2 linked regions of the Aminobacter aminovorans genome follow. The protein of the gene in region 1 interacts with the protein of each later gene in a pairwise test. Links are inferred from orthologs where the notes say so. Each region holds a gene or a part of one and is shown in the gene's direction. Other genes may lie near its edges. The genes, in order: rpe and eno.

Region 1 (6,189 bases):
AGTTTGCAGATACAGGCGATGGCGAGGTCATTCGCTACTGGCGCGAAAGCCCCGACGATCCGGCGACCGAAAGCATCTGGGTGCCGGTGCCGCAGGAATATGCCGTCGGCTTCCCTGAAGGCAACCGCCGGTCGGCCGGCGGCATCGACCTGCAATATGGCTATGACGCGCAAGGCTTCATCAACCCCAACGCCTGCACCGACACCATCGTCAAGACGGGTGACAGACTGAGGGACAATCCTACCCTGGCCGAACAACTCGCAGTTGGCGGCCCGCTCGCCGTCCATGGCGTGCAGATCACCTCGACCTCGCTTGTGAAGCCGGCGAACGTTCCGCCCTTCGGCTCATGGTTCGTCGACTTTGACAGCTTCTATGAAGACCCCGAGGTCGAGGGGCACGTCGGCGACGTCGAAATCTGGCGTCCCTGCGACGGCCGTGCCGGCTATTACGAGCAGCTTCCCTATCCGGGCGACTATCCGACGCCTCTGTGGCCGCCGGACTTCCCACCGCCCGGCAATATCCCGCCTTGCCTCGACGTCGAGGCGGTCGAGTATTTCTGTACCCCGGCCGGGCTCGAGGCCGATCTCTATCTCCGCGACGTTGCAGGCATCGGCGGCGATTCCGTCAAGGCCGATTCCAGGACGCCGGGCGTTGGCATCACTCCGCTTCAGCAGAGCAAGCCGGCGGGTGCGCCGTTCACCATCGGGGTGACGGGCCACTTCCCCGGCGACACTGTCAATGTCGGCCTGTGCTTCTACAAGCAGTCCGATGCCGACAAGGGTGGTTACTACCCATGCTGCAAAGTGGTGGTGCCGCTTGCCACGCCCCAAGTCAGCTGCGAACCGTGAGGGAGGGAGAGATGAACATTCGCACCCCCGTCCCGCTCGCCACGCAGAGCAACCCAACCGTCATGGAGACGATCATGAAACCCCTGTCATTCGCCAGGCGCGGCGCGCGCTGGCTGGTGGCGGCAGGTATCGCGCTCGCCGCCATGCCCTTGTCGCCGGCAGCAGCCCAACCGCTGCCCGAGGTCGTGCCTGAACTGAGGCTCGACCGCGTCATACCGCATCCCGGCCACGACGACGTCGTACCGTTCTTCACCAAGAAGGGTGTCCAGCGCAATTGCGACTATGTCGTCTACAACCTGCGTTTCGGCGCTCGCGGCAATCCGGAAAAGTTCTTCGATCCGGCCTTCGCCAACGGCCTCAAGACGTTGCGCATGGATTTCCGCGACCAGGTCGCCGCAGGCCTGACGATCGTCAACGTCCAGGCATCAGGCGATGGCACCGATGCCATCGGCGGTCCGCTGCCGGCGGCCACCATCGGTGCCACGGCGAATCCCAACGACACCGCTGGCATTTCCGACTTCCGGCTGTCGGCGACCGATCTTGACGGAGTCGGTGCACCCAACGAACGTTACATCGACATTCGCATCACTGCCCTGATCGACCACGCCGCCTTCCCGGCCCCGGCGATCGTCGACAACCAGGGTGTCGTGAAGCTGTCGGCAGGCCCAGGCTCGATCGAGATCCCCTCGCACGATCCGTCCAAGCCCGACGATGGTGATTTCCGCACCGGCGAAAAGACCTCTATCCGCATCGACGTCACCGATTGCGAGCCGCCTCCGCCCCCGCCTCCGGGTGGCGACGGGCCGTGCTTCAAAGTCGAACGTGGTGATGTCGACTGCGTGCCCGGCGGCGGCGCCTACATCTACAACATGCCTGTCGGACCCGAGATGGCCGGCCGCTGGGTGCAGCTTCGTACCACCACGCCCGGCATCACCATCGATCCGCCCCTGCAACTCGCTCCGCCCGGCGGCGGCGTGCTGCACTGGGAGATCGAGGGCGCAAGCCCCGGTGATGTCGTCAATCTGATCGTCACCGGCATCGAAACCTATGCCGGTCCGGAAGAGGGTGTCGGCCTGTGCTGCACCCAGACTGTCGACATCGTCATTCCGCCAGACCTCAGGTGCCCACCCGAAAAGCGGCCCGACATCAAGGTCGAGAAACGTGCCGAGGTCGCCCGCTGCACCTATCTTGGCGGCTGCGACTTCACCATCCGCGTCACCAATGTCGGCGATGGTCCCTACAATGGCAAGATCGTGCTCGACGAGGTGACCTTGCCAGGCAACGCGACGATAGATTCCGGGCCGAACGCGCCCTGGACCTGTCTGCCGGCGACCAGCCCGATGAGTTGCGAGCATCCGGCGACCACGCTTGATCCAGGCGAGTCTGTCGATCTCAAGATCGGCTTCAAGCCCGGACCCGGCTGGGAGGCACGCTTCATCCGCAACTGTGCCGAATACGACTACACGGCGAGCGGAAAGCCCGACGTGTTCGGCCGTACCGACAACGACAAGGCCTGCGCCACCATTCCGATCTGCAAGCGCGGCGATCCCGATTGCCGTCCGCCTGTGGAGAAGAAAGTCGATCTGCGCATCACCAAGGACCCACGTTCGGTTTCCTGCAGTGCCGATGGCGTCTGCAGCTTCCTGATCCGTGTCTACAACAACGGCACCGAAAACTATGTCGGACCGCTGACCGTGATCGACGACTATCCCACGGGAGCGCCGACGTCCTCGACTTTCGGTCCGACCCCGCCCTGGACGTGCGGTCCGGCCGGTCCCGGCCAGTTCCGCTGCGATCATCCGGGCGTGGCACTCGTGCCGGGCGCGTCGGTGCCGTTGTCCGTGGTCGCCATCGTGCCGGCGGATTACCAGTCCGACATGATCCGCAACTGCGGCGAGGTCCGGGCGATCCTGGGCGAGACGGTGCTCACCAACAACAGGGCCTGCGCCACCATGCGCATCCCGCATCCGGGACGGCCGCGCCTGACGGTTGCCAAGACCGGCGACCGGCAGTGCGAAACCGGCCGGCCCTGCACGTTCGAGATCACCATCACCAACAGCGGCACCGCTCCCTTCAATGGTTCGGTCCGCATCGGCGATGCGATCGGCGTGGACGGTCTCGGACGGCTGGATGGTGTTGCGATCGCGTCGGTCGAACCGCCCTTCGGCTGCTCGCCGGAACCGGCGACGCTGCCGCTGTCCTGTGTTGCCAACATCAGCCTCGGCGCCGGCGAAAGCCGCGTCCACAGGGTAACGGTGGTGATCCCCGACGATGGCCGCCTCGCCAATCTACCCCGGCCGGCGCCCGCCCAGAACTGCGTTGCCGTGCTTCCGCCCGACACGCCGGTTCGCGGCCTCGACCTGGCCGGTGGAACGGCGGTTCCGGGCGGTCTTGGCGGCAGCCCTTATGCCTGCCACCGCTTCCTGATCGACCACGAGGAAAAGCAGCAGTGCTCGGAAGGCTTCGTGCTCAACCAGGCGGGTCGCTGCGTCTGCCCCGAGGGGACGACGTTCCGTAACGGCCAGTGCGTCCAGGATAGCGGGACGGTGACGCCGGTTCCGCCGGTCAAGCCGCAATGCCGCCTGTTGCCGGGACAGATCCGCACCGAAGACGGGCGCTGCATCTGCCCGCGTGGCACGGACCTCAAGAACGGCAAGTGCGTGCGGCCGGAGCAGCCGCCGGAACGGCAGTGCACCCTGCTGCCCGGCCAGATCCGGACGCAGGACGGAAGCTGCATCTGCCCGCGTGGCACCGAGCTGAAGAACGGCCGTTGCGTCAAGGACGTGCCGCCGGTCCGCCAGTGCACGCTGCTGCCGGGTCAGATCCGGACGCAGGACGGACGCTGCATCTGCCCACGTGGCACCGAGCTGAGGAACGGCCGCTGCGTCAAGGATGTGCCGCCGGTGCGTCAGTGCACGCTGCTGCCGGGCCAGATCCGGACCAAGGAGGGGCGCTGCATCTGCCCGCGTGGGACGGAGCTGATCAGGGGCGCATGCCGCAAGGCACCGACGACGCAGTGCCCCGAAGGCACGTCGCTGGTGCGTGGCCGCTGCGTGCCCGACCGGCAGGACACCGTCTGCCGCCGTGGCGAGGTGCTGGTCAACGGCCAGTGCATGACCATCGAGCGTGAATGCCCGCGCGGTACGGTCGGCCAGTATCCGAACTGCCGCCCGCGCCAGCGTCCGACGCTCGAGATCATGCCGATCAACCCGGATGTGTTCCGCGGCCTGATCCCGCAGAGGCAGCAGCAGCCTCAGCGGCCCAACAACAACATCATTCCGCAGTGATCGGAGCGAACGTGATGGAACCCCGCCGGCCTGGCCGGCGGGGTTCTGCTTCCTTCAGGCTGGAGCGGTTTTGCGCAATTCCGGGCGGAGAATCGCTGAACACTTCTCCTGGAATCGCTCCTGGCGGCGATGTGACGGGATTCTCGGCTCGACAAGGGCCGCGGCTGATATTAGGCAGTCCGGAAAACCGGCTCTGCCCCTTTCGAAAGGCCTGAACGTGAGCAACAAGACCCTGATCGCGCCCTCGGTGCTGTCGTCCGACTTCTCCAAGCTCGGCGAGGAGGTCGAGGCCATCGTCGCCGCCGGCGCCGACTGGATCCATCTCGATGTCATGGACGGCCATTTCGTCCCCAACATTACCTTCGGCCCGCCGGTCATCAAGGCGATCCGCAACCGCACCGACAAGGTGTTCGACTGCCATCTGATGATTGCGCCGACCGATCCGTATCTGGCAGCCTTCGCCGATGCCGGCTGCGACATCATCACGGTTCACGCCGAGGCCGGCCCGCATCTCGACCGCTCGCTGCAGACGATCCGTAATCTCGGCAAGAAGGCCGGCGTGTCTCTCAACCCGTCGACGCCGGAATCTGTCATCGAATACGTGCTCGACCGGCTCGACTTGGTGCTCTTGATGACTGTCAATCCGGGCTTCGGCGGCCAGGCTTTCATCCCGGCGGTCATCGACAAGGTCAAGCGCGTCAAGGCGATGATCGGCAACCGTCCGATCGACATCGAGATCGACGGCGGCGTCACGCCCGAAACCGCGCCGCTGGTCACCGCCGCCGGCGCCAATGTGCTCGTCGCCGGCAACGCTGTGTTCAAGGGCGGGCCTGCGGCCTATGCCGCGAACATCGAGGCGATCCGGGCTGCGGCGGACAAGGCGGCGATCTGACCTAGGGGCTGAATGGCAAAGCCCCTCTCCGTCACGGTGAGGGGGCTTTTTGCTGAGCTTTGTCGGCCGAGGCGCCTAGGCGCCAAATACCCTCTTGCCATCGATCCAGGTGCCCGACACGTCGAGCCCCTCGGTCAGCTGCACGGCATTCGCCTGATAGCCCTTGGCAAGGCGGCCGAGGCGCTTTTCCTGGCCGACGGCTTCCGCCGGATAGAGCGAGGCCATGCGGATAGCCTCGCCGAGCTCGTAGCCGATCGTCTCGTGCATGAAGCGGATTGCCGAGATCATGTCGAGGTCGGCGCCGGCCAGCGTGCCGTTCTCAAGCGTCAGCCGTCCGTTCTCGCGCTTGATGGTGCGGCCGTTGAGCTCGAACGACTTGAGGTCGGTGCCGATGGTCGCCATGGCGTCGGTGACGAGGAAGATGCGGGCAGGGCCGTTCTTGGCCTTGAGTGCGATCTTCATCGTTGCCGGGTCGACATGGATGCCGTCGGCGATCAGGCCGGCCGAGAAGCGTGATATCTCGACGGCGGCACCGGCAAGGCCGGGCTCGCGGTTGCCGATCTGGCTCATGGCGTTGAATAGATGTGTCGCCATCGACGCACCCGCCTCGGCATATTCCTTCGCCGTGCGGTAGCTGGTGTCGGTGTGGCCGAGGCTGACGACGATGCCGGCATCGGCCAGCGCCTTGACCTGGTCGGCCTTGACCGATTCCGGCGCGACGGTGGTGAGGAGCACGGGCATCGACGGACGCGCGGCGATCAAAGCTGCCTCGTCGTCGGCGTCCATCGGGCGGATCAGCTGGGGATCGTGCGCGCCCTTGCGGGCAAGCGACAGATGCGGCCCCTCGAGATGCAGGCCGAGGAAGCCCGGCATCTTGCGCCTGGCCGCTTCGATACCGGCCGCGATGGTCGATCGGGTGATCTCACGTGTGTCGGTGATCAGCGTCGGCAGCACGGCCGTCGTGCCGAAGGGCATCTGCGCCTTGCAGATGACTTCGAGCGTGTCGACGTCCGGCTTGTCGTTGAGCATCAACCCGCCGCCGCCATTGACCTGCAGGTCGATGAAGCCGGGGACGAGCATGGCGCCTGCCTCCGTCACCTTCACGCCAGCGGGAATGTCACCCCGCGCGACGATGCCCTCGACCAGCCCGTCCGCGACGAGC
Region 2 (6,159 bases), 2.6 Mb from region 1 along the record:
GGTCGTTGAAAACGGCAAGATCGTTGCCTACCGCGTCAACATGAAGGTGACCTTCATCCTCGCCGACTGATCGCACACACTATCGGGAAATGTTGGAACCTCCACGCCGGGGGCCCGTTACCCCTGCATCCCAACCAACGAGGAGCAGGATCATGACGACCCAGACTGGTCATACCGCAGCCATTCCCGCATCGCGGGTCATCGGTACCAACGTCTACAATGTTGCCGGTGAGACGATCGGCAAGATCGAGGACGTGATGCTCGACAAGCTGTCGAACGGCATCATGTTCGCCGTCATCGGCTTCGGCGGTTTCCTGGGCATCGGCGAGCGCTACCACGCCATCCCGTGGTCGACGCTGGATTTCGACAAGGGCCGCGGCGGCTACGTCGTTCCGTTCTCCAGGGAGCAGCTCAAGGCGGCGCCTTCCTATTCGGTCAACGAACTGACCGAGGATGATGGCCGTCTGGCGCGCGACGCTTCATACCAGCACTATCGTGTCGAGCCCTATTGGCACTGATCGCCGAACAACAAAAAGCCCCGCCGAAGCGGGGCTTTTCTTTTGTGCCGGCGCCTTACCTTGGTGTCGGTAGTATCCGTACCTGCGACACGCCTTGCGGGGGCGGTTGACTGTCGCATGAGGTCAGAAACGCTGCGGCGATGAAGAACAAACTCAAAATACCACTCAACTCGGACATGGCGAAACTCCCTCTGTTTCGCCCCGCGCGCCCGCAGTTTACCCGAAAGTTTGGCCGATGCCTGCCTGTTCGGATGAATTATGATGACAGCGTTTTGTCTAAAGTGAATCCCGCGGCTGACGCAGCGTGATATTTGGCCGCCCGCGATTGCGTTTTCCTGATCTTTGGCTAAGACGGGCGCGGAAATCCAACCGATCCTTCTTTGCGATCAGCTCCCGGGGATGCCTCACATGACAGCAATCATCGACATTATCGGCCGCGAGATTCTCGACAGCCGCGGCAATCCCACCGTCGAGGTGGACGTGGTCCTCGAAGACGGTTCGATGGGCCGCGCGGCGGTTCCGTCTGGCGCATCGACCGGCGCCCATGAGGCGATGGAACTGCGCGACGGCGGCCCGCGCTATCTCGGCAAGGGTGTCGAGCGCGCTGTCGAAGCCGTCAATGGCGAGCTGTTCGAGGCGATCGGCGGCATGGAAGCCGAGAACCAGATCCACATCGACCAGACGATGATCGAGCTCGACGGCACCCCCAACAAGAGCCGCCTCGGCGCCAACGCCATCCTCGGCGTGTCGCTCGCCGTCGCCAAGGCGGCCGCCGAGTCGTCGGGCCTGCCGCTCTATCGTTATGTCGGCGGACCCAACGCTCGCGTGCTGCCGGTGCCGATGATGAACATCATCAATGGCGGCGCGCATGCCGACAATCCGATCGACTTCCAGGAATTCATGATCATGCCGATCGGTGCGCCTTCGCTGCGCGACGCCGTGCGCTGGGGCTCGGAGATCTTCCACACCCTCAAGAAGGGTCTGAAGGAAGCCGGCCACAACACCAATGTCGGCGACGAAGGCGGCTTCGCGCCGAACCTCAAGAGCGCGCAGGCTGCGCTCGACTTCGTCATGGCATCGATCGAGAAGGCCGGCTTCAAGCCTGGCGAGGACGTGGCACTGGCGCTCGATTGTGCCGCGACCGAGTTCTTCAAGGGCGGCAACTACGTCTATGAAGGCGAGAAGAAGACCCGCGATCCCAAGGCTCAGGCCAAGTACCTGGCCAAGCTCGCCGCCGACTACCCGATCATCTCGATCGAGGACGGCATGGCCGAGGACGACTGGGAAGGCTGGAAGTACCTGACAGACATCTGCGGCGACAAAGTGCAACTGGTCGGCGACGACCTGTTCGTCACCAACTCGGCCCGCCTGCGCGACGGCATCAAGATGGGCGTCGCCAACTCGATCCTGGTCAAAGTCAACCAGATCGGTTCGCTGACCGAGACGCTCGACGCAGTCGAGACCGCGCACAAGGCAAGCTACACCGCCGTCATGTCGCACCGTTCGGGTGAAACCGAGGATTCGACCATTGCCGATCTCGCCGTTGCCACCAACTGCGGACAGATCAAGACCGGCTCGCTCGCCCGTTCGGATCGCACCGCCAAGTACAACCAGCTCATCCGCATCGAAGAAGAGCTCGGCAAGCAGGCGCGCTTTGCTGGCAGGTCGATCCTGCGCGGCTGATCCGATGGGCACATCAGGCGGGCGGCAAAGCGAGCGATCAAACAGACTGGCTTGCTGCCTGCTGATGGCTGCCGCCTTCAACTGGCTTCCTGCGTCGCCCGCACTGGCGCAGGACTCGACGGATGGCTTCCGTTCGCCGACCGGCAACATCCAATGCATGTTCTTCGACGACGATGCATCGATACGCTGTAACATCGCCGACAAGACAACGCCATTGCCACCGCGCCCGCAGGACTGCGAACTGGACTGGGGCAATGATTTCGGCCTGGATGAAACGTCGAGACGCGGTGTGCTGATGTGCGTCGGCGACACGATCGTCGGCGACTATCCGGACCTGGCCTATGGCGAAACTTTCGAGCGCGGAGACATCAGCTGCGTCTCCGAGCGCTCGGGCGTGACCTGCATCAACGGGCGGGGCGCGGGATTTGCGCTTTCGCGGGCGCGACAGCGGCTGTTTTGAATCTGACGCGGTTTTTCGTGCGAAACGAGACTGTCGTAACCCGACATTAAGTATGATTGGGCAACAAGGGTGCAAAAGGTTTTTGCGCACCATGTGGACACGCCAGCACAAGCAGACAAACACTGGGCGCCTGATCGTGCCGGCGCTGGCGGTGATGTTCCTGTCCTATTTCGGCTTCCACGCCTATCACGGCGAGTTCGGCATCTATTCCAAGTACCGGCTCGAAGCGCGCGCCGTCGAACTCCAGGCCCGGCTGGACACTGTCAGGGCGCAACGCCTCGACGTCGAACGCCGCGTACACATGCTCCACGATGGCTCGTTGGAGAAGGACATGCTTGACGAGCAGGCGCGCAACGCCTTGAATATGTCCCATGCCGATGAGCTCACCATAATGCGGCCATCCGGTCGCCGGATTAACTGACTTCCAGTTAATCAACAAGAAATCCAACGTTTTTAGACGCTTAACCGCATGCCTGCTATGCATTTTTCCGCATGGCGCAGCGTCACTCACCATGCTAGCGTTTGGACATGGAGAGGAGAGATTATGCATGATCTCCTCATTGTCCGCAAAGAGACGCCACTAGGGAGTGATGCATGGCCACCGCAGCCAAAAAAGCGCCTGCCAAATCTAAATCTGACTCAAAATCCCTTTCAGCACCGGTCACGCCTAAGCCGGTTGATTTCAGCAAGGAACAGGATCTCGCCGCCTATCGCGAGATGCTTCTGATCCGCCGCTTCGAGGAAAAGGCCGGCCAGCTCTACGGCATGGGCTTCATCGGCGGTTTCTGCCACCTCTATATCGGTCAGGAAGCGGTCGTCACCGGCCTGCAGATGTCGCTGATCGAAGGCGACCAGATGATCACCGCCTATCGCGATCACGGCCACATGCTTGCCATGGGTCTGTCGGCGCGCGGCGTTATGGCGGAACTGACCGGGCGTCGGGGCGGCTTGTCGAAAGGCAAGGGCGGCTCCATGCACATGTTCTCCAAGGAAAAGCACTTCTACGGCGGCCACGGCATCGTCGGCGCTCAGGTGTCGCTCGGTACCGGACTGGCTTTCGCCAACCGCTATCGTGAGAACCCGAATGTCTCGGTGACCTATTTCGGCGACGGCGCTGCCAACCAGGGCCAGGTCTATGAGAGCTTCAACATGGCCGCGCTGTGGAAGCTGCCGGTGATCTACGTCATCGAAAACAATCGCTACGCCATGGGCACCGCCGTTACGCGCGCTTCGGCCGAGACGGATTTCTCGCAGCGCGGCGTGTCCTTCAAGATTCCAGGCATCAAGGTCGACGGCATGGATGTGCGCGCGGTCAAGGCCGCCGGCGATCTCGCCACCGAATGGTGCCGTTCGGGCAACGGTCCGATGATCCTCGAGATGGAGACCTACCGCTATCGCGGTCACTCGATGTCTGATCCGGCCAAGTACCGCTCCAAGGACGAAGTGCAGAAGATGCGCTCCGAGCACGACCCGATCGAACAGGTCAAGGCGCGCCTCATCGCCAAGAAGTGGGCCAGCGAAGACGACCTCAAGGCGGTCGACAAGGATGTTCGCGACATTGTGGCTGACGCCGCAGACTTTGCTCAGACCGATCCCGAGCCGGATGCTTCCGAGCTCTGGACCGACATCTTGATCTAAGGGAGGGCGCGAACATGCCGATCGAAATTCTCATGCCTGCGCTCTCGCCGACGATGGAAGAGGGCAATCTGTCCAAGTGGTTGAAGAACGAGGGCGACAAGATCGTCGCCGGCGACGTCATCGCCGAAATCGAAACCGACAAGGCGACCATGGAAGTGGAAGCCGTTGACGAGGGCACCCTCGGCAAGGTCCTGATCGCCGCCGGCACCGAAGGCGTCAAGGTCAACACGCCGATCGCCGTGCTGCTGCAGGATGGCGAAAGCGCTGCCGACATCGGCAAGGGCGCAGCCCCGGCCAAGGCCGAGGCACCTCCCGCTGCAGCACCTGCTGCTGCTCCGGTTGCCGCTGCACCGGTTGCTGCCGCGCCCAAAACCGAAGTCGCTGCCGATCCCGACATTCCTGTCGGCACCGAGATGGTGTCGACGACCGTCCGCGAAGCGCTGCGCGATGCCATGGCCGAGGAAATGCGCCGCGACGGCGACGTGTTCATCATGGGCGAGGAGGTTGCCGAGTACCAGGGCGCCTACAAGATCACCCAAGGCCTCTTGCAGGAGTTCGGTCCGCGTCGCGTCGTCGACACTCCGATTACCGAGCACGGCTTTGCCGGCGTCGGCGTCGGCGCCGCGATGACCGGCCTCAAGCCGATCGTCGAGTTCATGACCTTCAACTTCGCCATGCAGGCGATCGACCAGATCGTCAACTCGGCTGCAAAGACGCTCTACATGTCGGGTGGCCAGATGGGCGCGCCGATCGTCTTCCGTGGACCGAGCGGTGCGGCTGCCCGCGTCGCGGCCCAGCACTCGCAGTGCTATGCCGCATGGTACAGCCACATTCCGGGCCTCAAGGTGGTGATGCCGTACTCGGCAGCCGATGCCAAGGGCCTGCTCAAGGCTGCCATCCGCGACCCGAACCCGGTCATCTTCCTCGAGAACGAAATCCTCTACGGCCATTCCTTCGATGTGCCGAAGCTCGATGATTTCGTTCTGCCGATCGGCAAGGCGCGCATCCACAAGACCGGCAAGGACGTCACCATCGTGTCGTTCGGCATCGGCATGACCTATGCGATCAAGGCCGAGGCAGAACTTCGTGGCATGGGTATCGATGCTGAAATCATCGATCTCCGCACCATCCGTCCGCTCGACTTCGACACCATCATTGCCTCGGTGAAGAAGACCAACAGGCTGATCGTGGTGGAAGAGGGCTTCCCGCAGTCGTCGGTCGGCGACCACATCGCCAACCAGGTGTCGCAGCGTGCCTTCGATCACCTCGACGCGCCTGTCATCACCATCGCCGGCAAGGACGTGCCGATGCCCTACGCCGCCAATCTCGAAAAGCTCGCTCTGCCGAATGTCGGCGAAGTGATCGAGGCGGTCAAAGCAGTCACGTATCGCTGACACGGGCGGGAGGTCATCATGCCGATCAATATCACTATGCCTGCCCTTTCGCCGACCATGGAAGAGGGCAATCTGGCCAAGTGGCTGGTCAAGGAAGGCGACAAGGTTTCGCCCGGCGACGTGATCGCCGAGATCGAGACCGACAAGGCAACGATGGAAGTCGAGGCCGTCGATGAGGGCACCGTCGCCAAGCTGCTGGTTCCGGCCGGCACCGAAGGCGTCAAGGTCAACGCGCTGATCGCCATTCTCGCCGGCGACGGCGAAGATGTCGCGGCTGCGGCCAAGGGCGGCGATGCCGCTCCTGCCAAGGCAGACGCGCCGAAGGCGGAAGCACCTGCTGCCGCGGCACCTGCGGCGGCCGCTGCTGCTCCGGTCGCCGCCGCGCCCGTTGCTGCTCCGGCAGCCAAGCCGGCTGCGACCGACGGCGCTGCAACCTCCAGCGACGGCCGGACCTTTGCATCGCCGC

Evidence for each region.
Region 2: the proteins of rpe (region 1) and eno interact in binary tests that used the Escherichia coli proteins (3 or more experiments, as listed by UniProt). The link is inferred for Aminobacter aminovorans from one-to-one orthologs.

What each region holds. Positions count from the first base shown.
Region 1 is NZ_UFSM01000001.1:410,040-416,228, reverse strand. What follows is about bases 3,329-6,189. They hold rpe (ribulose-phosphate 3-epimerase), read left to right. Parts: upstream 3,329-4,352; coding sequence 4,353-5,027; downstream 5,028-6,189. Other genes in these bases: nagA (N-acetylglucosamine-6-phosphate deacetylase), read right to left, coding at 5,103-6,189; DY201_RS02045 (DUF7929 domain-containing protein), read left to right, coding at 3,329-4,135. In the rest of the region: DY201_RS02050 (hypothetical protein), read left to right, coding at 1-848; more of DY201_RS02045, read left to right, coding at 860-3,328. UniProt on the Escherichia coli protein: Catalyzes the reversible epimerization of D-ribulose 5-phosphate to D-xylulose 5-phosphate.
Region 2 is NZ_UFSM01000001.1:3,038,774-3,044,932, forward strand. Bases 233-3,063 are described here. They hold eno (phosphopyruvate hydratase), read left to right. Parts: upstream 233-926; coding sequence 927-2,201; downstream 2,202-3,063. Other genes in these bases: DY201_RS14980 (PRC-barrel domain-containing protein), read left to right, coding at 233-518; DY201_RS14990 (DUF6636 domain-containing protein), read left to right, coding at 2,266-2,661; DY201_RS14995 (FtsB family cell division protein), read left to right, coding at 2,753-3,063. In the rest of the region: DY201_RS14975 (dodecin family protein), read left to right, coding at 1-70; more of DY201_RS14980, read left to right, coding at 153-232; more of DY201_RS14995, read left to right, coding at 3,064-3,082; pdhA (pyruvate dehydrogenase (acetyl-transferring) E1 component subunit alpha), read left to right, coding at 3,256-4,299; DY201_RS15005 (pyruvate dehydrogenase complex E1 component subunit beta), read left to right, coding at 4,314-5,693; DY201_RS15010 (pyruvate dehydrogenase complex dihydrolipoamide acetyltransferase), read left to right, coding at 5,712-6,159. UniProt on the Escherichia coli protein: Catalyzes the reversible conversion of 2-phosphoglycerate (2-PG) into phosphoenolpyruvate (PEP). It is essential for the degradation of carbohydrates via glycolysis.